2 regions of the Streptomyces sp. NPDC053541 genome follow, and region 1 is predicted to be linked to the other one. Evidence: predicted binding sites of a transcription regulator. Region 1 holds the regulator's gene; the other holds the start of a gene.
What was found. Region 1 encodes HspR, which represses chaperone genes until heat shock. Its sites were predicted from a motif close to TTGAGNNNNNNNNNCTCAA; they were not measured.
Positions count from the first base shown of each region.

Region 1 (4,410 bases):
GGTCATGGCCGATCTCCACCTCTTTTGATCACTACCTCCCCCCCGCGTCCAAAACGATGGCCCACGATCGCTCCCCACACCAGCCGCGCCGGGCATCATGTTCCTGTAATTCATGACCCTGAGGGGGGTGCAAATGAGGCCAGAAACCAGCGAATCCAGACATAATCACAGTCGCGGTGAACTGTGCGACGTGGCCAAAGAGCTGTACGCGCACGCCCTGCGCACGGGTCGCCTCGCCCGCGCCGCGGCCGACTCCGCGCCGTGCCTCACTGAGCTGGCCCTTCTGCGCCCCGACCCGGACGACGCCGCCTGGCTGTACCCGGTCCCGCCCTCCGTCGCCCTCAACCAGCTCATACACCCCATCGAGCAGGAGATCCAGACCCGGCGGCAACACGCCATCGAGCTGGCCGACGCCTTCGAGCCGTTCATGGCGATGAGCACCCGCGAGTCCTCCACCGGCAACGCGATCACCGTCCTCGAAGGGCTCGGCGCCATCAACGCCACCCTGGACCGCGTCATCAGCGAGTGCATGGAGGAACTGCTCACCATCCAGCCCGGCAGCGGCCGCCGCCCCGACACCCTCGAAGCCGCCCTGCGCCGCATGGAACCGCTGCTCGACCGCGGCGTCCGCATGCGCACGCTCTACCAGCACACCGCCCGGCACCACCCCGCGACGCTGGCCTACGTCGAGCGCGTCGCCCCCTACGGGCTCGAACTACGCACGCTCGAGGAGATCATCGACCGGCTGATCATCGTCGACCGCAAGGTCGCCTTCGTGCCGGCCCGCAGCGACCGCCAGGTCGCCCTCGAACTGCGCCACGAGGGCCTCGTGCGGTATCTCGTGGGCGTCTTCGACCAGTTCTGGCTGCACGCCGTCCCCTGGGACGACGAAGTGCCCTACACGCCCTCCGTGGACGGCATCGGCGGTGTCCAGCGCTCCATCGCCAAACTGCTCGTCGAGGGCCACGTCGACGAGGCCATCGCCCGCCGCCTCGGCATGAACGTGCGCACCTGCCGCGCCCACATCGCCAAGCTCGCCGCCGCCCTCGGCAGCGGCAGCCGCGCCCAACTCGGCTACCTCATCGCCCAGTCCGGCATCCTCGAACAGGACCAGGAGCAGGACCAGGACCAGGAGCAGGACCGGGAGCAGGACCGGGGCGCGCAGGCGCAGGACTGACGGCGGGGCGACGACGGGCCGACGACGCGCGTAGAGGCCCCCTCCGCTGCTGCGGAGGGGGCCTCTACGGGGACCGGACGGGACTCAGGACACCGGCTACTCGCCGCGCTTGTGGCCCGGACGCCAGACCACCAGCGCGCCGGCCTGCTGCACGTCCGTGTACGGCACCAGATCGCGCCGGTACGAGGCGTGCACCTGGGCCTCGCGCTGGCGCATCGCCGCCGCCGCGCCCTCGACCGCGCTGGACAGCTCGGCCACCCGGGCCTGCAGGGCCGCGACCTGGTTCTCCAGCTCGATGATGCGCTTGATGCCGGCCAGGTTGATGCCCTCGTCCTGGGACAGCTGCTGCACCTGGCGGAGCAGCTCGATGTCCCGGGCCGAATAGCGCCGGCCCCGGCCCGCCGTGCGGTCCGGCGAGACCAGGCCGAGGCGGTCGTACTGGCGCAGCGTCTGCGGGTGCAGACCGGAGAGCTGGGCCGCCACCGAGATGACGTACACCGGGGTCTCCTCGGTCAGCTCATAGGGGTTGCGGCGGCGTCCTTCCATCTCCTCAAGCTCCCTTCGCGGCCTGGAACAGCTCTGCCCTGACGTCCTCGTCCGCGGTGGCCTCGCGGAAGGTCTCCAGGGCCTCACGGGCCTTGTCGCCCAGCTCCTTGGGCACCGCGACCTCGACCGTGACGAGGAGGTCGCCGCGGGTGCCGTCCTTGCGGACCGCGCCCTTGCCCCGGGCGCGCATGGTGCGCCCGTTGGGGGTGCCGGCGGGCAGCTTCAGCGTCACCGCCGGGCCGCCGAGGGTCGGCACCTTGATCTCGCCGCCGAGCGCCGCCTCGTCGAAGGTGACGGGCACGGTGACGGTGAGGTTGTCGTCCTTGCGGCCGAACACCGGGTGGGCGTCGACGTGCACGACGACGTAGAGGTCGCCGCTGGGTCCGCCGCGCTCGCCCGGGGCGCCCTTGCCGCGCAGCCGGATCTTCTGGTTGTCGCTGACCCCCGCCGGGATGCGGACCTGCATGGTGCGCGAGGACTTGGCCCGGCCGCTGCCCTTGCAGACCTCGCAGGGGGTCTCGGCGATCAGGCCGCGGCCCTTGCAGTCCACGCACGGGTCGGTCAGCGAGAAGCCGCCGCCGCTGCCGCGCGAGACTTGGCCGGTGCCGACACAGGTCGGGCACACCCGGGGCGTGCCGTTCTTGTCGCCGGTGCCCGAACAGGCCTTGCAGGGCTGCTGGCTGGACATCCGCAGGGGCACGGTCGCCCCCTCGATCGCCTCGGTGAAGCTGAGCGTCACCTCGGACTCGATGTCCTGGCCGCGGCGCGGCTGGGTGCGGGTGCCCGCACCGCCCGCGCCGCGGTTGAACAGTCCGCCGAAGACGTCCCCGAGACCGCCGCCGAAGCCGCCGGCCCCGCCGGGGCCCTGGGCGCCGCCGAAGAGGTCGCCCAGGTCGAAGTTGAACGAGCCGCCCGCGCCGCCCGGCCCGCCGGCCCGGAAGCCGCCGTTGCCGAACAGGGCGCGCGCGTCGTCGTACTCCTTGCGCTTCTTCGGGTCGCCGAGGACGTCGTTCGCCTCGGAGATGGCCTTGAAGCGCTCCTCCGCCTGGGTGTCTCCCTTGTTGGCGTCCGGGTGGTTCTCGCGTGCGAGCTTCCGGTACGCCTTCTTGATCTCGGCGTCAGTGGCGTCCTTGGGGACGCCGAGAACCTTGTAGTAGTCCTTCTCGACGAAGTCCTTCGTGCTCATCGACGTCCCTCCTCCCGCGTGCGGGTACGGCTACTGATCGTTGTCCTTCTCGGAGTCGTCGGGGTCTTCCGACTCCTCCGCCTTCGCCGACGAGCCGGGCTGGGCGCCCGGCTGGGGCTCGGCGACGGCCACCCGCGCGGGGCGGATCGTACGCTCGCCGATCCGGTACCCCGGCTGCAGGATCGCCACGCAGGTCGTCTCGGTGACGTCCGGCGCGTAGCTGTGCATCAGGGCCTCGTGGATCGTCGGGTCGAAGGGCTCGCCCTCCTTGCCGAACTGCTGCAGACCCATCTTGGCGACGACGGTCTCCAGCGACTCGGCGACCGACTTGAACCCGCCCACGAGCTCGCCGTGGTCCCGGGCCCGGCCGATGTCGTCGAGCACGGGAAGGAGCTCGGTCACGAGATTCGCGACGGCGATCTCCTTGACCGTGACCCGGTCCCGCTCCACGCGGCGGCGGTAGTTCTGGTACTCGGCCTGGAGGCGCTGGAGGTCACCGGTGCGCTCGGAGAGCGCGGTCCGGGTCTGGTCCAGCTGGGCCAGCAGGCCTGCGTCCGTTGCGTCCCCGGCCGGGGCCGCTCCCTCCGCCCGGGCGGCGGAGTCGGCGGCCTCGGTCTCCTCGGGCGTGCCGTCGGCGGGGACGTCGGGCTTCTCCTCGAAGCCCGGGGTGTCCTCCGACATCAGGCAGCGCCACCCTTCGGCTTGTCCTCGTCCACGATCTCGGCGTCGACGACGTCGTCGTCCTGCGCCTGGGCCTGGCCGGCGTCGCCGCCCGCGGCCTGGGCGGCCTGGGCGTCCGCGTAGAGCGCCTGGCCGAGCTTCTGGGAGACGGCCGCGACCTTCTCGGTGGCGGTGCGGATCTCGGCGGAGTCCTCGCCCTTGAGCTTCTCCTTCAGCTCGGCGACGGCGGCCTCGACCTCGGTCTTCACGTCACCCGGGACCTTGTCCTCGTTGTCCTTGAGGAACTTCTCGGTCTGGTAGACGAGCTGCTCGCCCTGGTTGCGGGTCTCGGCGGCCTCGCGGCGGCGGTGGTCCTCCTCCGCGTACTGCTCGGCCTCCTGGCGCATCCGGTCGACCTCGTCCTTCGGCAGCGAGGAGCCGCCGGTGACGGTCATCTTCTGCTCCTTGCCCGTGCCCAGGTCCTTCGCGGTCACGTGCATGATGCCGTTGGCGTCGATGTCGAAGGCGACCTCGATCTGCGGGACGCCGCGCGGGGCCGGCGGGAGGCCGGTCAGCTCGAACATGCCGAGCTTCTTGTTGTACGCCGCGATCTCGCGCTCGCCCTGGTAGACCTGGATCTGCACGGACGGCTGGTTGTCCTCGGCCGTCGTGAAGATCTCGGAGCGCTTGGTCGGGATCGTGGTGTTGCGCTCGATCAGCTTGGTCATGATGCCGCCCTTGGTCTCGATGCCGAGGGACAGCGGGGTGACGTCGAGCAGCAGGACGTCCTTGACCTCGCCCTTGAGGACACCGGCCTGGAGGGTGGCGCCGATGGCGACGA
Region 1 is NZ_JBITXM010000004.1:226,936-231,345, forward strand. It holds gene ACIGW2_RS11580 (helix-turn-helix transcriptional regulator) at 113-1,177, shown strand; gene ACIGW2_RS11585 (heat shock protein transcriptional repressor HspR) at 1,274-1,723, opposite strand; gene dnaJ (molecular chaperone DnaJ) at 1,728-2,909, opposite strand; gene grpE (nucleotide exchange factor GrpE) at 2,940-3,590, opposite strand; gene dnaK (molecular chaperone DnaK) at 3,590-4,410, opposite strand, start outside.

Region 2 (4,410 bases), on a different contig from region 1:
GCCCTCGGCCCGCAGCCGGGCGGAGATCGCCTCCACGATCGTGGCGTCGTCCTCGACGACGAGAACGCGGCGCTGGGCCCCCGGAGTCGTCGCCGCACCGTGGTTCGTGGTGTGTGTCTGCTCCATTGCCCCGCCTCGCGTCGCCAACATCGGTGCAGCAGCCTAGAGGCACCGGCGCCGTCAAGGCTACGCAGGCGATCCGGCGGGGCGGACGGCGAGGTGGACCACGTCCGGGACGCCCCGGGCAACGGGGATCTCTTCGGTCCGTACCCCGCTGAATCCGGCATTCCGCAATGACCCTTCGAAATCGGCGGAGGGCTGCGCGGACCACACGGCGAGGATTCCGCCCGGCTTCAGGCGGGCCGCGCAGGCCGCCAAACCCTCGGCGGAATAAAGGGATTCGTTGTCCTCGGTGACCGTCCAGTCCGGCCCGTTGTCGATGTCCAGGCAGAGCGCGTCGTAGGTGTCGGGGGACGTGCGGACGTACTCCACCAGGTCCGTGTGCAGGATCACGGTGCGCGGGTCGGCGAGCGCCGCGCCGGACACGCCGGCCAGCGGGCCCTGCCGGTGCCAGTCGATGATCGCCTCCTCGCGCTCGGCGACCGCGATCCGCCCCCAGCGCGGGTCCGCGGCGGCGTGCGCCAGCGAGAAGCCCACGCCGAGGCCGCCGATCAGGACGGAGGCGCCCGGCCGCCGCGGCTCGGGCAGGGCGTCCATCGCCGCGTCGACCAGCAGCCGTTCCGAGCGCCCGTCGGAGGTGTCCATGAGGAACGTGCCGTTGGCGATGATCTCGTAGTGGGTGCTGCCGTCCTCCGCGTCCCGGCGGCGCAGGACGACCTCTCCGTACGGTCCCTCGCGGCGGTCGAGGGTGACGGGGCTGGTCATGCTCACTCCCTGGCTCGATGCGTACGTGTCGCGTCCCGGCCATCCTCGGGAACGGCGGGCGGCCGGGACAAACGCTTAACGAACGGGGGAGGCCGCGGGGCGGTTCCTGGTCCGTCGGGGAACCACGCGCGCGTGGGGCGGCCGACTCAGGGCGCGGTCGGCGGCCCGCCGTCCGGGAGGGCGTCGAAGACCCGCTGGAGCGCGGGCGGGCGCTCCTCGCCGTCGCGGGTGAGGACGAGCCGGTGGGCGTACGTGACGGCGTACTCGAATCCGTCGGCGACCGGGCGGCCGGAGGGGCGGTCCGGGACCTTGGCGAAGGCCGGGTCCTCCAGGGCGGCGCGGAGCGCGGCCACCCCCTCCGGGGTCATCCGGCCGGTGGTGGGCTCGCCGGTGCCCTTGGTGAGGGTCCAGGAGCCGTCGTACCGGACGACCAGCTTGTTGCGCACGCCCGCGAAGCCGCCGCTGACGACCACCTCGACCAGGTCCTCCCGGGGCGCCGGCCGCTCCTCCCGGGGCGCGGTGCTCGACGTGCCCGAGCCGTCCGGGGGCGCCGCGGGGGCCTGGGCGCAGCCGGTGACGACCACGACCGCGGCGAGCACCGCCGCCGCTCCGTACCGCTTCACGTGCTCCATGGCCCGAGCATGCCCGCACTCCGGGGTGGTCCGCAGCCGGAACACGCGGTTCAGGCGGTGCGGACGATGCCGGTGAGCGGGCCCCGGTGGTACCAGTCCAGGGAGTCGTAGAGCGCCATGCCGTCCGTGGTCGCCGCCAGGACCCCGGTCTCGGCGCCGGCCTGGGCGGCTGCCGCCTCCAGGGTGCGCATCACGTTGGCCCCGAGCCCGCGCCTCCGGTGGGCCGGGTCGGTCTCTATCTGGTCGGCGACGGCCGTCGCGCCGGTCGGCGCGATCTGGCCACGGGCGGCGAGGGTGCCGTCGGGCGCGAGGATGCGGACCCGGATCACCCCGTCGCGGGTCTCGGTGGTGCGCGCGTAGCCCTCGGGCGGGGCGGGCCGGACCGAGGGGTCGAGCCGCTTGGTCATCATGAAGCCGGGGTCGTCCGGGACCGTCCAGCCCTCGCCGATCCAGGGCGCCACCTCCTCGGGCGCCGCCATCACCTTCAGCCAGGCGCCCGGCTCGGTGATCCCCGCGCACAGCTTGCCCACGGACACCGCGTCCGGGTGCGGCAGCACGTGGCGGAAGACGTGTCCGGGCAGTCCCACGTCGATCCGGTAGCCCCAGGGCTCGACGACGGCGGGCGGGGTGCCCCGGGAGACGGTCCAGCCGGCCACCCAGGCCGATGTAATGGCTGCGATATCCATGAGGGCATTACAGACCCTGTTCACGGGCTGCGGAGGCCTGATCGCTCAGAGCGAACAGGCGTCGGGGAACATTCGGCGGCGCACATGCATTGAGTGCACATAGCTCAACTTGACTGCCGAAGGGGAGATCATGGCTTCTGAGTCCAAGGCGTCCGCGTCGATCGCTCTGCCCGTACTGCCGCTCGACGACGAGGTCGTGCTGCCCGGAATGGTGGTGCCGCTTGACCTCTCCGACAACGACGTGCGGGCCGCGGTCGAGGCCGCGCAGGCCGCCGCGCGCGGCGGCCCGGGCAAGCCGCGGGTGCTGCTCGTGCCCCGGGTCGAGGGCACCTACGCCGGGATCGGCGTGCTCGGCACCGTCGAGCAGGTCGGCCGCCTGTCCGACGGCGACCCCGGCGCGCTCATCCGCGCCCGCGGCCGGGTCCGCATCGGCGCCGGCACCACCGGCCCCGGCGGCGCCCTGTGGGTCGAGGGCACGCTCGTCGAGGAGACGCTGCCCGACCCGCTGCCCGGCTCCGTGACCGAGCTGGTCAAGGAGTACAAGGCGCTGGCCACCAGCTGGCTGCGCAAGCGCGGCGCCTGGCAGGTCGTCGACCGTGTCCAGCAGATCGAGGGCGTCGGCGCCCTCGCCGACAACGCGGGATACTCGCCCTTCCTCACCGTCGAGCAGAAGCTCGCGCTCCTGGAGACCGCCGACCCGGTCGCCCGGCTGAAGCTCGCCACCGCGCAGCTGCGCGACCACCTGGCCGAGCAGGACGTCGCCGAGACCATCGCCAAGGACGTCCAGGAGGGCGTCGACAAGCAGCAGCGCGAGTTCCTGCTGAGGCGTCAGCTGGAGGCCGTCCGCAAGGAGCTGCGCGAGCTCAACGGCGAGGGCGAGGCGGACGAGACCGACGACTACCGCGCCCGGGTGGAGGCCGCCGACCTGCCGGAGAAGGTCCGCGAGGCGGCCCTCAAGGAGGTCGAGAAGCTGGAGCGGTCCAGCGACCAGTCCCCGGAGGGCTCCTGGATCCGCACCTGGCTGGACACCGTGCTCGAACTGCCGTGGAACGAGCGGACCGAGGACCGGTACGACATCCCCGGCGCCCAGGCCGTCCTGGACGCCGAGCACGCCGGCCTGGAGGACGTGAAGGAGCGCATCACCGAATACCTGGCCGTCCGCAAGCGCCGGGCCGAGCGCGGCCTCGGCGTGGTCGGCGGCCGGCGCGGCGGCGCCGTCCTCGCCCTCGTCGGCCCGCCCGGCGTCGGCAAGACCTCGCTCGGCGAGTCCGTCGCGCACGCGATGGGCCGCAAGTTCGTCCGGGTCGCCCTCGGCGGCGTCCGGGACGAGGCGGAGATCCGCGGCCACCGGCGCACCTACGTGGGCGCGCTGCCCGGCCGGATCGTCCGGGCGATCAAGGAGGCCGGGTCCATGAACCCGGTGGTGCTGCTCGACGAGATCGACAAGGTCGGCTCCGACTTCCGGGGCGACCCGGCGGCCGCCCTGCTCGAAGTCCTCGACCCGGCGCAGAACCACACCTTCCGCGACCACTACCTGGAGGTCGAGCTCGACCTGAGCGACGTGGTCTTCCTGGCCACGGCGAACGTCCTGGAGGCCATCCCGGAGGCCCTGCTCGACCGCATGGAGCTGGTCCGCCTCGACGGCTACACCGAGGACGAGAAGGTCGTCATCGCCCGCGACCACCTGCTGCCCCGGCAGCTGGAGCGGGCCGGCCTGGCCGAGGGCGAGGTCGTCCTGGAGGAGCCGGCGCTGCGCAAGCTCGCCGGCGAGTACACCCGGGAGGCGGGCGTCCGCACCCTGGAGCGCTCGATCGCCCGGCTGCTGCGCAAGGTGGCCGCCCAGCACGAGCTGGGCGAGCGGGAGCTGCCGGCCACGCTCGGCGCGGACGACCTGCGCGGTCTGATCGGGCGTCCGCACCACGTGCCCGAGTCCGCCCAGGACCCGGCCGAGCGCCGCACCTCGGTGCCCGGCGTGGCCACCGGCCTCGCCGTCACCGGCGCCGGCGGCGACGTCCTCTTCGTCGAGGCCTCGCTGGCCGACCCGGAGACCGGCGCGGCCGGACTGACCCTCACCGGTCAGCTGGGCGACGTGATGAAGGAGTCCGCGCAGATCGCGCTCTCCTTCCTCCGCTCGCACGGCGCGGAGCTGGAGCTGCCCGTCACCGGCCTCAAGGACCGCGGCGTGCACATCCACTTCCCGGCGGGCG
Region 2 is NZ_JBITXM010000002.1:237,896-242,305, forward strand. It holds gene ACIGW2_RS05225 (response regulator transcription factor) at 1-126, opposite strand, end outside; gene ACIGW2_RS05230 (spermidine synthase) at 187-885, opposite strand; gene ACIGW2_RS05235 (hypothetical protein) at 1,032-1,517, opposite strand; gene ACIGW2_RS05240 (GNAT family N-acetyltransferase) at 1,568-2,203, opposite strand; gene lon (endopeptidase La) at 2,334-4,410, shown strand, end outside.
Region 2: a site for HspR is predicted at 2,293-2,311, ahead of lon (endopeptidase La). Genes of this name have one in related genera too.